Regions from separate parts of the Bacillus sp. JJ864 genome, predicted to be linked through region 3. Evidence: riboswitches for the same ligand, from Rfam matches in the RefSeq annotation. Region 3 holds a riboswitch; each other region holds the start of a gene.
What was found. A riboswitch is a leader RNA that binds a small molecule or an ion and turns the genes downstream of it on or off. The one in region 3 is predicted to bind S-adenosylmethionine.

Region 1: another riboswitch for S-adenosylmethionine. It lies ahead of V7024_RS22700 (hypothetical protein); the one in region 3 lies ahead of V7024_RS12595 (bifunctional O-acetylhomoserine aminocarboxypropyltransferase/cysteine synthase).
Region 2: another riboswitch for S-adenosylmethionine. It lies ahead of V7024_RS01005 (bifunctional homocysteine S-methyltransferase/methylenetetrahydrofolate reductase); the one in region 3 lies ahead of V7024_RS12595 (bifunctional O-acetylhomoserine aminocarboxypropyltransferase/cysteine synthase).

Annotation. Positions count from the first base shown of each region.
Region 1 is NZ_JBALLY010000201.1:3,440-8,744, reverse strand. Features, by position in the region: gene V7024_RS22715 (serine hydrolase domain-containing protein) at 1-1,170, shown strand, start outside; gene V7024_RS22710 (group-specific protein) at 1,209-1,577, opposite strand; partial or broken gene V7024_RS22705 (NAD(P)H-dependent oxidoreductase) at 1,617-1,784, opposite strand; gene V7024_RS22700 (hypothetical protein) at 2,094-2,345, opposite strand; SAM riboswitch class I at 2,446-2,544, opposite strand; gene V7024_RS22695 (hypothetical protein) at 2,692-2,883, shown strand; gene V7024_RS22690 (phosphotransferase) at 3,108-3,899, opposite strand; gene V7024_RS22685 (YwiC-like family protein) at 4,296-5,018, opposite strand; gene V7024_RS22680 (VOC family protein) at 5,173-5,305, opposite strand, start outside.
Region 2 is NZ_JBALLY010000002.1:93,279-98,583, forward strand. Features, by position in the region: gene metC (cystathionine beta-lyase) at 1-221, opposite strand, end outside; gene V7024_RS01000 (methionine biosynthesis PLP-dependent protein) at 218-1,330, opposite strand; SAM riboswitch class I at 1,405-1,524, opposite strand; SAM riboswitch class I at 1,726-1,836, shown strand; gene V7024_RS01005 (bifunctional homocysteine S-methyltransferase/methylenetetrahydrofolate reductase) at 2,082-3,917, shown strand; gene metH (methionine synthase) at 3,914-5,305, shown strand, end outside.
Region 3 is NZ_JBALLY010000073.1:31,215-36,519, reverse strand. Features, by position in the region: gene V7024_RS12605 (homoserine dehydrogenase) at 1-89, opposite strand, end outside; gene metA (homoserine O-acetyltransferase MetA) at 233-1,138, opposite strand; gene V7024_RS12595 (bifunctional O-acetylhomoserine aminocarboxypropyltransferase/cysteine synthase) at 1,119-2,414, opposite strand; SAM riboswitch class I at 2,507-2,610, opposite strand; gene V7024_RS12590 (enoyl-CoA hydratase) at 2,796-3,167, shown strand; gene V7024_RS12585 (chloride channel protein) at 3,995-5,236, shown strand.

The DNA.
Region 1 (5,305 bases), on a different contig from region 3:
AGTTTTTCCTCAAGACAAACAGTAACGAAAAAAAACTGGTTACAAGATCCGTATCTGCGTTGGTCGTATTCACATATGCGTGAATTTGCTTCGACAAAAGTTGTCGCTAAAAATCCAAATTATATATCCTCACTCTCAACTAATTTGCAAGACCTAGATACTTTAGAAATTAAAGATGAAAATGACAATAATACAACGGTTCTGAAATTATTAGAAAAGCATAAAACAGATGCTTTCATTGTTTTACATGATGGTAAGCTAGTATATGAACGGTACTTTCATGGATATAAAGAAAACGAACCACACGGTATGGCATCGGTAGCAAAAGTATTTACAGGGTTGCTCGTTAATACCCTCCTTGAAGAAGGAAAGCTGCAGCCTAACGCAACTGCAGAAACTTATGTAAAAGAATTAAAAGGGACACCATTTGGAATAGCAACAATTCAACAACTATTAGATATGCAAGTTTCAGTAGAATATCCAACTCACGGTTTTAAGCAAGCTGGATTAGATAATCAAGATGCACAATTATATTTAGCAAGCAACCTTCTTCCTCGCAGTAAAAAATATGATGGTCCAGTAACAATATACGACATGTTGCTAGAAGCAAACGAAACCGCTGCTCCAGGAGAAACATTTTCATATAATAACGGTTCTGCTGAAACACTAGCATGGATCCTTCGTACCGTAACAGGAAAATCACTCGCAGATCTAGTAAGTGAACGGATTTGGTCACCAATTGGCGCAGAAGAAAATGCATATTACGTTGTTGATGAAACAAGAGTGGAACAAGCGAGTGCAGGATTAAATACCACAGCTCGAGACATGGCAAGATTCGGGGAAATGATTGTCGACAATGGTGTATACGACGGAAAACAAATTATTTCTTCTTCTATTATTGAAGAAATTAAACATTTACAAAAATACGAACTTCCAGTCGGCGATGGTGAGGAATATTCTTATCATAATCAGTGGTGGATCTCCCATAATGAACATAATGCATTTGAAGTACTAGGCAGTTATGGACAACGATTATATATCGATCCAACTGCACATATGGTTATCGTTCACTTTTCTTCCAATGCGAATCATAATGGAGAAATACAATCCGCATATAGCAATATGTATTTACAAATTGCTGAATATTTACAGAAAGAGTCCTCTAATTAAGTTTAAATCCCTAAATTTTTGTTACGAAAAGAGCTGTCTCATGACAGCTCTTTCTCAATAATTGTAATTACATATTTCCATTGTTCTTCTGAAAGACATAACGGTTTTAATTGAAATACCATAGAACAGATATCTTCTATATAATGGACATTTTCTCGTAAAAATTCCCATCGGAGAAACTTAGGTACATACAAATCTGCAACTTGTTCACTTTGCTCTACTAAAATATCCACTTCTCTTTCACAAATGCCTTTTATAAGATACTCTTCTCGCACTTCTTGTTTGACTTTAGAAAATTGCTCGCTTTTCTCCTTTATATCAGATAAACACTTAAGATAAGAACAAAATAAATCATCTTCTCTTTTACATACACTCATAATTTTGTAAATTAATTCTCTATTTTCCATAATCCCGTTGCCTTTTCATACATTTTTTATAACCATTCCTCTCTTTTTTGCCTCATCAAACGTCAGCACAGAGCTAAAGTATTCTTTATACAAACCAAGAACAGTTACAGAATATTTCATCTCTTTCAATCCTATTTTCACATGTTTCAAAATTGCAGCATTGAAGCTAGAAGGGTTTGGATGGGCATATACAATTAATATGTTCATCGCAAACAGCACTTTCCTTTAATTCCCTTTTGACTTTTTTTGCACTCACATGATATTCTAATACATGTCAAAGGGCAAACCTCTTCGACAAAACGACTGACACCTATTCGGCGATGGTGTCTTTTTTATTTTTTAGCCGAGAACGCCCATCTTTTGGGGCACATTTAATTTTTTAACACTACACACTCAGCACCATTTCCTTATAAAAAGACTGCATAGCACAGTCTTTTTATCTACATAACGCTTATCAAATAGAATGAATTTTCAAATAAATACCACTATAAAAAAGGGAGCGTAACTCCCTTTTTGTTATTTTACTATGTAGTAAATTCCCTTATCATCTATACATTTATGTTGCTCTGCTAAAGTAATTTTTCCATCTAATTTTAGTTCATCTAGCAGTCGCAATAAATAAAATTGCTGCAGCATCTTCTTCGCAAATTTCCCTTCATGTTCAGTAGTAATATGTTGTTGAATATCCAATAATGTAATCGGCTCTTCCTTCTCTTCTATATAATTATAAATTGCATTACGTAGTGTAATATATTTCTCAAGTGTCATAGTATGCTCGCTCCTTTTTTCTCGTTGTCCATTTTTCATTATCGGTTTTTTTGCAATAAAAAAACCTCTTCGATAAGAAGAAGCGGTATATATCTCTTCCTTCTTATCTGTCAGAACAAAACTGTTCTGCTGGAATTAGCACCTGCATTGCGGTTGCTGGGTTTCATCGGGCCAGTCCCTCCACCTCTCTGGATAAGAAAATATTCACTTTATCTCTTACTATAATGAGTGCAATCCAAAAAGTCAATTCTTATAAGAATAATCAGGATTTATTTTTTTGAATGCTATGATATTTTATATCGTTTTGCTCATACTACAAATGTATAAGACCAAAGGAGGTGCAGTCATGCAAAAAAATGCACGCGGTCACGTTCAAGATTCTTGCCAAGCTTTACACGAAGCAAAGGACTGTTTACAAAACGCCTTACAAACAGTTGAGAAATCAGATAATCGTCAACGTATTGAACAATCTTTACAAGCTGTTCAACATGCTTTGCAACAGTGTGATAGTACTGCGGAAGTTTTAGCTCAAGAATAAAAAATGCCCAACAATAAAGTGAAACTTCCATCAGTGGAGGGTTTTCTTCATCCCCCACTGATGGAAAGCACGCTCAATCTGGCTTTTACATGCAGTAAGCACGTATGAATCTAAGTAGTTCAGTTATTGTGGAGAAAATCTAAAATAACGAGCTAAATAACACGCCAAAAAGCTCAAAGTCCCTATAGGACTCTGAGCTTTATTTTTGTATAAGACTTATTTCATTAAATCCACTCTTTTCCATGTTCACGAATGAATTTAATATCATTTTGATAATGTTCAAGGTGTCCTTCGTCTATCATTTTTTGGAAATTTATATCGCCTTCTTTGGCTTTTCTTTTCATGTATTTACATAACCCTTCTAATCGTAGCAATACCATCTCCAAATAATCTTCTTCCATACCCTCACCGTAGGATTCAAAAAACAATTTAACTCTTTGTTTTATTCGGTCGGCATGCTGTAATAAATTATAATAAACTGCCTCACCGGTTTCAGTATGATAAACTCTACTTAAGGGGACACAAGTGTAAAGAGTATAGGCTATGTCCCAAAGTCTTGGACCAGGACCAGCAACATCAAAATCAATAATACCTACTGGTTTTTCGTGATTAAAAATAATGTTGTATATTGCAAAATCATTGTGGCATACAACCTCTATTTTATTTGGAGTATTATCCATTGGTTTCCAATCATCTGATAACGGAAAGTCACTCACAGCATCATGGTAAAGACGGAGCATCTTCGCTATTTCTTTTAAAACATCATTAGACCACATGTATTCTTTTAAAGGATAATTACCAGCTTCTCCTTCAATAAATGATAATACCTCTCTATCTTTTTCATCAATACCTAAAAACTTTGGTGCATAACTAAAACCTTTGTTTTCCAAATGATTTAATAGCTTATGAATTTTGGTACTTTCTTGCTTTAATTCTCGTCGAACAGTACCTTCCGAACGATATACGTTTGAGACATTCCCTCCCGTTAGCATTTCTTCGTTTTCGTAGTTTGACATCTGCTAGTTCCCCTCCATTATTAAAAAACTAGACACTCTTAAAACAAATGCCGATTGTTCAACAATCCTGCTCGTTAACGGAACAGGAACCACTTTGCTTGCCTTTATATTTTAACATAAATTTCCTATCCCTTTTTTTAACACCTCGAATAGCAACTTTAGTCGCATTAAAAATAACGAAATGACAATGGTTATGGTCATCCTGATAATTGATGTGCTCTTGCACTTGTTAATTCAACAGTGAAAACATGATAAACCTTTACATATCAACAAAAAAATCGAGTATAAAATCTTTGTGATTTTATACTCGATTTAACCTGCCATTTATACGATTTCTCCACGTTATCTGAACTACTTAGTATGAATCATGCTTACTTTTTATTCGTAAACTTAATATTAGCCCTTCAATTGAAATAATACTGTAGTAGCAATGAAAAAATAAACTGAATTGACGATTTCCCACACACCCACTTTTAAAACAGTTACTTTTTTACCATATAAAGCGATAGCTCGAATACAACTTGGAATAAAGGCAATGACAAACCATGGAGATACAATGAACGTACCAATTACAAGTAATAAATGGTACCCCCACGAAATCCACCGATATGTTGGATTTTTCTTTTCTCGAATCATCGTTTTCACATAGAACGTACTTCCCATAAAGTATAAAAATGAAACAAGTGCAATCAGCCATGCTGTTTCATCAATTGTTTTCATTGTGAAATAATAACTGATCATTCCACCAATACAAAAAACGATAATAGCACTAACATCATTCAGTAATGCACGTTCATTTTTTTGACGAGCAAAATAAATGTTTATAAAAAATAATGGAATCATATAGATTGCAAACAAAAGAATACGCCATTCGTATGTAAGTGGAATTATACCAAACAATATAGCAAGACTAAAATAAATGAGCATCCAATGTAAATATCGCTTTTGTCGCATTTGTTTCATATACATTAAAAAAGGATATGTTGCTAAATAGATAAATAACCACGCTAAAAAAAGTAGTATGTGTTGCCATGTAGCTTTGCCAATGAAAGCACTCAGCAAAAACGGGATTAGAAGCATCGCCCATGCACCATGTTGCTTTGGAATGACTGGTTTTATCATATAGACACCTCAACTTCGAAAATGATTCTCAATGTTCATTATATATAATTTCATTCTTCGACTTTTGATGAAAATGTGTCTATAATTGAACAATTCCAGGTACAGCAACACACCATAATCTTTTTACATTGTGAAAAAGTTTTTAAACCTTTTAATTTTCTATCTCCTTCTCCCATTCACTAAAATAAGGTACATACCCAAGGTCGTTTAGTTCATCAAATAATAGAGAAATAAATTCCAGCTTATTCCCATCGTAGTCGAGAAAATAAACACTTGCTGCTGGC
Region 2 (5,305 bases), on a different contig from region 3:
GAAAAGGCAAATCCTTTGCTTCCGCCTTCTAGTAAAGCGATTAGTTCCTCGAGAGCTTCGCGTGTTGGATTTCCAGAACGACTATAATCATATTTTCCAAATGTATCTACATCAAATTGATGAAATGTAGATGTATTATAAACAGGAACATTTACAGCACCTGTTTGTTTGTCATGCTTAAAACGATTATGAAGTAAAAGTGTATCTAGGGAATAACTCATATTCTCACTCCTTCTTTTACTTGTTTTAAAGTTTGCTGTAAGTCTTGAATCAAATCATCTTGGTTTTCAATTCCTACGGAGAAGCGAAGTAGACGATTACAAACGCCTCGTGCAGTGCGAATATCTTCTGGTATATCGGCATGTGTTTGTGTTGCTGGGTATGTAATAAAGCTTTCTACACCGCCAAGACTTTCTGCGAACGTAATAAGAGAAAGTGATTGCAAGAACGGATCAATCCATGCTTCTTCTCGTAGTTTAAAAGAGATCATACCGCCTTTTCCTGGATAATACACATCGGTTATCGCTTCTTCTTCTTGTAAATAAGAAACAATTGCTTTTGCATTCTCTTCGTGCTGCCTCATGCGCAGCGCTAATGTTTTCATGCCGCGTATTAAAAGCCAAGAATCAAATGGGCTTAACACAGCTCCAGATGCGTTGTGATAGTGAGCGAGTTCTTCGCATAATTTTGCCCCTTTTGCAACAACGAGTCCGCTTAATACGTCATTATGACCACCTAAATACTTTGTAGCGCTATGCAGGACAATATCAGCTCCTATTGTTAATGGTTGTTGTAAATAGGGTGTGTAAAATGTGTTATCAATAATAAGGAGCAGGTCGTGCCGCTTTGCAACGGCAGCAACTGCGGCAATGTCGGTTATTTGCATAAGTGGATTTGTTGGTGTTTCTATGAAAATGGCTTTTGTTTTCGGTGAAATTGCTTTTTCAATTTCTTCTATATGCTGCGTATCTACATATCTACATCGAACATCCCATTTTTGCTCGTGCTCTGTAAATAAACGATATGTTCCGCCGTATAAATCTTCAGATACAATCAGTTCGTCACCAGAGCGGAATAATGAAAGGACAAGAAGAACAGCAGCCATTCCTGAGCTACAGGCATAGCCTTGTTCACCTTGTTCTAAGTCAGTGATTGCACGCTCTAATAAAAGGCGTGTTGGGTTTCCAGTTCGGGAATAATCAAACCCAGTTGACTTTCCAATTCCTTCGTGGCGATAAGCTGTGGAGAAGTAAACGGGTGGATTGACTGCTCCAGTTGTTGTTTCACTGCGATTTCCAATTTGGGCAAGCTTTGTTTCGATTGTAGACATAATAAAATTCCTCCTTAGTGCAAAATAAAAAAGCCTTCTAAGAAGAAGGCTTTTTTATGACGAATATAGTCTTCTTCTTATCTGTCAAATCATTTCTCAATTTGCTGGAATTAGCACCTTATTAACAAATAAAAAGCTTGTTAATGGTTGCTGAGGCGTCATTGGGCCAGTCCCTCGACCTCTCTCGATAAGAATTCGAAATATGAAGTTTTTAATTATGTTTTTTACTTTACAATAAATTTAGAAAGAAACGCAACTATTTTTTGAATAATTTTATTTTTCTTTCTTTTTGTTGACTTTCGTACTTTAACATGCTAAATTAGTAAAAAAATTAACAAAGATTGTTAATAAGTGAACGGATGATGTTCGCTTTTTGAAAACATAATTGAATGAAACTCTTATCAAGAGTGGTGGAGGGAAAGGCCCTGTGAAACCCAGCAACCTTCAAACAACATGTTTGAAACGGTGCTAAGACCTGCGGAACAAAGCGTTCTGAATGATAAGAGGAGGATAAAAACCCCCTCTTCATTAAGAAGAGGGGGTTTTTATATAAATACAAATTAAAAACCCCTTTCTTTCTGGGGGGACGAGAGCGTCTGGCCATGTATAGAAGCGGTCAGGGCCTTTTCCTGCCACATATAAGGTTTAAAACAAAAGGAGAAAGCGACTGTAGGTTTTGTTTTGCATAGAAGTGACTTATATGTCGAAAAAGCAAAATAGATTTATATATTGACTGAAGAGAGGGAGACATGTGAAATTACTAGATTTATTGCAAAGAGGAATTGTGATTGGGGATGGAGCGATGGGAACGTTGCTGTATTCTCATGGTTTACAAAGTTGCTTTGAAGAATTGAATGTATCTGAACCAGAACGGATTATTTCGATTCATAAACAATATGTTGCAGCAGGGGCAGATGTTATTCAAACCAATACATATGGAGCAAACGAAGGGAAACTTCGCATGTACGGTCTTGAGGATCGCGTAAAGAAAATTAACCGAGCCGCTGTAAGACATGCAAAAGAAGCTGTAACAGAAAAGAATGCAATCGTTGGGACCATCGGTGGAATGAAACATATTGGAGCAGTTACAACCACTGATATGGAGCGCGAATTTATGCTCTTAGAGCAAGCAGATGCCCTATTAGAAGAAAGTGTGGATGGGCTATTATTAGAAACGTTTTACGATGAGTTTGAATTACTTCATGCAGTGAAAGTATTAAGTAAGCAAACAAATGTCCCTCTTATTGCGCAGCTTGCCCTTCACGAAGCTGGTACAACTCAAAACGGAAATAGTGTGGATGATGTATTGAAGCAGCTTATAGAGTACGGTGCAAATGTGGTCGGATTAAATTGCCAGTTAGGACCGCTTCATATGATTGAATCGTTTAAAACGATAGAAATTCCTAAATATGGTTACTTATCTGCGTATCCAAATGCTGGTCTTCCTAAATATGTAGAAGGTCGTTACGTATACGAAGGAAGCCCGGCTTATTTTGAAGAGATGGCGCCGGCATTTATTAAGCAAGGCGTTAGGCTTCTAGGAGGCTGTTGTGGTACAACTCCTGCCCATATCGAAGCGATGAAGCGAGCGCTTGAAAATGAGTACCCTGTTACAGCCAAAGAAGTTGTAAAGCGAGCGGAAGTAATAACAACGCAGCGTGTAAATGTAGTGGATCGAATTACATTAGCAGAAAAAGCGAAAAAGGAAACGACGGTGATTGTTGAGCTAGATCCGCCTAAAACGTTGGATACACAGAGATTTTTTGAAGGAGCAAAGGCGTTGAAGCGTGCCGGAGCAGATGCGATTACGTTAGCAGATAATTCATTAGCATCGCCTCGTGTATCAAATATGGCAATGGGAGCGTTATTAACAAAGCATGATATCCCTATATTAACTCATTTAACGTGTCGTGATCATAATGTGATTGGGCTGCAGTCTCATTTACTTGGATTAGCAGCACTCGGTATGGAGGAAGTATTGGCATTAACCGGAGATCCTGCGCGGGTTGGTGATTTTCCTGGTGCAACATCTGTATATGACTTGTCTTCGATAGAACTCATTAAAATGATTAAGGAAATGAACAATGGCCGTTCTATTTTAGGAAAAACAATTGGAGCAGCTACCCATTTTTCGATTGGCGGGGCTTTTAATCCGCATGTTAGGCATATCGAGGCCGCTGTAAAACGTATGGAGAAAAAAATTGCAGCTGGTGCGGAGTATTTTTTAACGCAACCCATTTATGATGCGGCAGTCATTCGAAATGTATATGAAGCAACGAAGCATATCGAACAGCCAATTTTTATTGGAATTATGCCGCTTGTAAGTAAACGAAATGCAGACTTTTTACATTTTGAAGTGCCAGGTATTACTCTTCCAGAAGAAGTGAGAAGGCGTATGGACGGACATAAAACATCAGAAGAAGCAGTGACAGAGGGAATTCATATATCTAAAGAATTAATTGATGTAGCAATGGAGTTATTTAATGGTATTTATTTAATTACACCATTTTTAAAATATGAAGTGACAGAAGCGCTCGTTCGGTATATTCAAGCAAAGAAAGAGCAGAAAGAAGGAATGAATGTATGAGACAAATCGAGGAAAGATTGCAGCAAGAAATTTTAATACTAGATGGTGCAATGGGAACGATGATTCAGCAAGAAGACCTTTCAGCTGCAGATTTTGGCGGAGAAGAATATGAGGGCTGTAATGAATATTTAGTAAAAACACGGCCGGACGTTATTTTACATATTCATAAAGCGTATATTGAAGCAGGAGCAGATATTATTGAAACGAATACATTTGGTGCAACAAACATTGTACTCAGTGATTATAACCTTTCTCACTTAGATGAGGAGTTGAATGAAAGAGCGGCTCGATTAGCAAAACAAGCTGTCAAAGCAAGCGGTAAAGAGGTATATGTAGCCGGTGCAATGGGCCCAACGACAAAAGCGATTAGTGTCACAGGTGGTGTTGCTTTTGAAGAACTTATTGAGGCATATACAAGACAAACACGCGGTTTACTGCGCGGCGGTGTAGATTTGTTACTTGTAGAAACCAGTCAGGACATGCGCAATGTAAAAGCAGCCTGTTTAGGAATTGAAAAGGCATTTATTGAGGCAGAGAAAAAAGTTCCGCTTATGATTTCAGGAACAATTGAACCGATGGGAACGACGTTAGCTGGGCAAACAATTGAAGCATTCTATTTATCGGTAGAGCATATGAATCCATTATCGGTTGGATTAAACTGTGCAACAGGACCAGAGTTTATGAGAGAACATATTCGTTCACTTGCAGAGTTATCTGAGTGTTGCATCTCTTGTTATCCAAATGCTGGACTTCCAGATGAAGACGGGCATTATCATGAATCCCCGCAGTCACTTGCTCATAAAGTGAAACAGTTTGCAGAAGAAGGCTGGGTGAACATTGTTGGTGGGTGCTGCGGGACAACGCCAGCGCATATTCGTGCGATGAAAGAGGCGCTGCTATCATTTGATCCCCGTGTGAAACGAGAAAGAAAAGGTCATGGGATTAGCGGACTTGAAGCGTTGCAATATGAAGATTCCATGCGCCCGTTATTCGTTGGAGAGCGCACGAATGTAATCGGTTCACGTAAATTTAAACGTCTTGTTGCAGAAGGGAATTTTGAAGAAGCAGCGGAAGTAGCAAGGGCGCAAGTAAAGAAAAATGCCCATATTATTGATATTTGCATGGCAGACCCAGACCGGGATGAAATAGAAGATATGGAAAATTTCTTGCAAGCTGTAACGAAAGTATTAAAGGTACCAATTATGATTGATTCGACAGATGAGCAAGTGATGGCGCGAGCTCTTACTTATTTGCAAGGAAAAGGAGTGATTAACTCTATTAACTTAGAAAATGGAGAAGAGCGTTTTGAAGAAGTGATTCCACTTATTAAACAGTACGGATCGGCTATTGTTGTGGGAACAATTGATGAAATTGGTATGGCGGTAACG
Region 3 (5,305 bases):
GCTAAACGATCTTGATGATCTTCAATAATGCGCACCACACCGCTTCCTACAGTTCCGAGACCTAATAGGCCAACTTGAATTTCGTTCATAGTACTGTCCACCCCTCTAAAAATTGTATTTAGGTGCCATTATATAAGGTACAACTACAAAAAACAATATTTTTAGAACATTCCGAATAATAAAGGCCGTTCTTTGCAAAGAAAACGCTACCACGTGTTATACGCAACTTCCTTTACAACATATAAGGAGTTTCCTGATACACATAGTAATTCAACCAATTCGAGAATAGTAAATTTCCGTGACTACGCCACTTTACTACTGAATTTTCCAAAGGATTGTCATGTTTAAAATAGTTTTTCGGAATAGCAATATCCAATCCTCTTTGCTGATCGCGCTCATATTCTTGCTTTAACGTCTCACAGCTGTATTCACTATGACCAAGAACGAAAATATGCTTTCCATCTTTACTCATAACGAGATGAACACCGGCTTCTTCAGATGTCGCTAGCACATCGAGCTCCTGTACGCTTTGAATATCAGATCCCCGTACTTCTGTATGACGAGAATGCGGTGCAAAAAAGCTTTCATCAAAACCGCGTAATAATTTCACATGCTCCTGCTGCACTTCATGCTCAAACACACCAAACATCTTTTGCTCTAGCGGATATTTCGGAACGCCGTAATGATAATACAATCCTGCTTGCGCCCCCCAGCAAATATGAAGCGTTGATGTAACATGTGTATTCGAATACTCCATAATTCGCTTCAGTTCTTCCCAATAATCTACCTCTTCGAAAGGAAGTGTTTCAACCGGAGCACCAGTAATGATGAGCCCGTCAAATTTTTCTCCTTCAATATCACGAAATGTTTTATAAAAGCTTGTTAAATGCTCCTGCGTTACATTTTTTGCTGTATGAGATTCCATATGAAGTAAATGGACATCGAGTTGAAGCGGTGTATTTCCAATTAAACGAAGCAACTGCGTTTCTGTTTCTTGTTTTGTTGGCATTAAATTTAAAATAGCAATCTTCAAAGCACGAATATCTTGTGTTTCTGCTCGTTCTTTCGTCATCACAAAAATATTTTCATTTTGCAATACTTTACGAGCTGGTAAATCTTTAGCAACGATGATCGGCATACTGTTTTCCTCCAGAAAGTGCTGCCCCTAAATCAGCAATAATATCCGCCTCATCTTCAATACCAACCGATAACCGAATTAAATCAGGCGTTACACCTGCCAAACGCTGTTGTTCTTCTGTAAGCTGACGATGTGTTGTGCTTGCAGGATGAATGACACAAGTTCTTGCATCTGCAACATGCGTCACCAATGCGGCAAGCTTCACATTTTCAATAAACTGTTTAGCAGATTCAAGACCTCCTTTTACGCCAAATGTTAAAACACCACTCGCACCTTTCGGTAAATATTTTTGTGCCAATGCATAATTTTCATTATTTTGAAGTCCAGGATAATTGACCCACTCAACGCGTTCATGCTCGGATAACCACTGTGCAACAGCTAATGCATTTTGGCTATGACGCTCCATACGAAGATGCAGCGTTTCTAAGCCAATATTGCTTACGTACGCATTGAATGGACTCATACAGTTTCCATAGTCCCTTAATAACTGTACACGTGCTTTCACAATGTATGCCGCTTGCCCGAACTTTTCCACATAACTTACACCATGATAGCTTGGATCTGGTTCAACAAATTCAGGAAATTTACTCCAATCGAAATTCCCTCCATCAATTACAATGCCGCCTAGTGAACTTGCATGACCATCGATATATTTCGTTGTAGAATGAACAACAATGTTTGCACCATGTTCAAATGCATGACATAAATACGGCGTCGCTAATGTATTATCCACAATAAACGGTACTCCAAGCTCTTTTGCCGCATCAGAAAACTCTTTAAAATTCAGTACATTCATCGCTGGATTCCCAAGCGATTCCGCATACACAAGCTTTGTTTTCTCATTTGCGAGGGCAACAATTTCATCAGCAGATAAGTTTGGATGAAAGAACGTGACCTCAATCCCAAGCTTCTTAAGACTAACTGCAAATAAATTAAATGTACCGCCGTATACGGTTGATGAGCAGAGCAAGTGATCACCACTGCCACAAATATTTAATATCGCTAGCATAATTGCAGCTTGCCCTGATGCCGTTGCAACCGCACCAACGCCGCCTTCTAACTCTGTGAGCTTTTGCTCAAAAGCCGCCAGCGTCGGGTTTCCAATACGCGTATAAATATATCCTTCTGCCTCCAAATTAAAGAGGGCTGCTAAATCATCAGAAGTATCGTATTTATACGTCGTGCTTTGATAAAGTGGCAAAACACGCGGCTCACCATTTTTCGGCGTATAGCCACCTTGCACACAAATCGTTCCTTTCCCCCATGAATCTCCCATTTCTCAATCTCCTTTCTTTTATAAAAAATAAAAAACTGCTTCTTTCCTAAATAAGAAAGAAGCAGTTTAGACAAACGCTCGCCATGTAGCCTTTCTTATCTTTCAGGAAATACCTGCAGGATTTAGCACAATTCCGATTTACGGCTGTTGCCAAGGTTTCATAGGGCCCGTTCCCTCCACCTATTCTTGATAAGACATATGCAATTACCGATGATTCTATAGAAATTATTTCCTCATGTCAATATATTTTCTGAATGTTCTTAAAATATTTTATTATTCCCCATCATTTCCACTACCGGTCTTTACTGAATAAAGAATATTCTGTAAAATTTAAAGTGTGAATGACAACTCATTCATAAACCAATAGGAGGCGATACATACATGAAGGTCGGGGAAATGTTAACTTTTGAAAAATCATTTACAAGGGAAGATGTAGAGCTATTTAGTAAAATTTCCGGTGATGCCGGTGAACATCATGTTGTTCCAGATGAACATGGACGCGTAATGGTACAAGGATTACTCGTTGCAACATTACCTACGAAAATTGGCGGCGATTTAAATTTTATCGCAAGAGATGTAGAACTTACTTTCTTACGCCCAGTCTTTACCGGAGATACAGTTCGATGTGAAGTCACACTGATTCATCATGAAAAACAAGATGATCGAATCGTCGCTGTTTCAAAGGCAGAATGCTTTAATCAAAATGGGAAAAAAGTGTTGGAAGGATCTTTTCTAGGGATTATTCGGCAATAATAAATGAAACCTCCATCAGTGGGGGGATGCCTCATCCCTCACTGATAGAAAACCTGCTCCGCTTATCTTTTTTACTTCTCTCTAAACCGTGAAATGAGGTTTTATCACCTACCACTTTCCAGATACACAAATAGCATATACACACGAATTTATTATATGAATAGAATGAAATAAGGATTTGAATTTGAAAAAATACAGGAAATGTTCTATTTTAAAATAAAAAATACATTTAAAAAACATTACTTACTATGTAAAATGAAAGAGTTATATATAAATCCAAGTTGACTTTTTAACATCTAAGTCACTGCTATGCAGAACAAAACATGGCCGCTACTTGCTGTCTATCTTTGTTTTAAACTTTGCACGTGGCAGGAAAAGGAACTGACCGCCTCTATGCATCGCCAGTTACTCTCGTTTCCTCCCCTAAAAAATTGGTTTTTATGTCATTTTTTCAATTTGTATTTATATATTTCATTCATTATGGTAACCATGAAAATGATATTTTTCACAACGCTACTTATACAAATGTTTCCACATCACTTATTATAAAGTGATATTTTTTCTTTATGGGGATTAAAAACTTAACTTAATAGCTATATTGCTGCGCTCCTACACATTTTTTATATGAATTTCAAATAAAATTCATATAAACCATTTAATATTAAACACTATAGGTAATTCTCCATCTTTTATATAAATTACTCTTCAGTAAGTTTTTTATAAAAAATGTAAAAAAGAGCAGTCATAACATATATAAGCATAATTATTCTCGTATCAGAATCTCTAAATTTGTCATGACACCATATAACATAAAGGAGGCATAAAAAATGACGATTAGAAGAGGCATGCATTCTTTACTTATCATGTATGGTATGTTTCTAGGTGCTATAGTTGGTGCTACAGTCTGGTTATTTTTAGTTACCACAAATGCTGGAATTCAGTTTATTTGGGGATATTTACCGAAAGAATTTTCATTACCACCGTATTACACAATTTTTGTAACAACAATTGGTGGTATTCTTGTTGGACTATCGCAAAAGTACTTTGGTACATGCCCGCGTTTAATGCCAGAGGTAATGGGTGAATATAAGAAAACAGGTAGAATTGAGTATAGTTTTGTACATAAATCTACATTAACGGCTATTATTGTTTTAATATTTGGTGCAAGTTTAGGGCCGGAAGCAGCACTTGTTGGAATTATCGGTGGACTTTGCACATGGGTTGGAGATCGTTTCCATTTTGCTTTAAAAGGCATGAAGGGATTAACTGAAATTGGAATTGGTGCTACTTTAAGTGTTATTTTTAATGCACCATTATTCGGTTATTTAGCTCCAAGTGAAAATGAGAATAAACCAATTGACGAGATTTCCAGGGCAAAAAAAACCATTGTATATCTTGCTACTACTTTTGCTGGTTTTTCTGTTTATTTATTGCTTAGTAAGTTTGATAATCGAGGATCTTTTATTGTTGATTTTGGGAAAGGGTCTTTCTCACTCCATGAATGTCTTGCCTTCTTACCTCTAATTTGTATAGGAGCTGGTGTAGGCTATTTTTATTTCAAGGTAGAACATATACTGGAAAAAATCGTTCATCCTTTTCAAGAATATAAAGTAACGTTAGGAGTTATAGGCGGCATTCTTTTAGGAATTGCAGGAACTTTACTGCCCTATACAATGTTTTCAGGAGAACATCAATTAAAAGACTTAGTCCATGAGTGGACAGAATTATCATTTTGGATGCTGATTCTTTCAGGAGTTTTAAAGTTATGTGTAACGGCAGTTTGTTTAAGTACAGGTTGGCGTGGCGGACATATTTTCCCAATTGTATTTGCTGGCGCAAGTATTGGATATGCTGTGGCTACTGTCATCCCATTAGATCCAGTTGCTTGTGTAGCCATTGTCACTACAGCCATTTCAAGCTATGCGGTACGAAAACCGCTCGCAATTACATTATTATTACTTATGTTCTTCCCAATTAATTTATTGTTACCAATGATTGGGGCTGCAATGATAGGTAATCTATTTCCACTTCCTAATCATGATGAGAATAAACAAGAGGGATTAGTATAAAGATAAAGATGATAAAATCAAGAAAACCTTCCATTAGTGGGAGGTTTTCTTGTTCAGCATTAACATAAA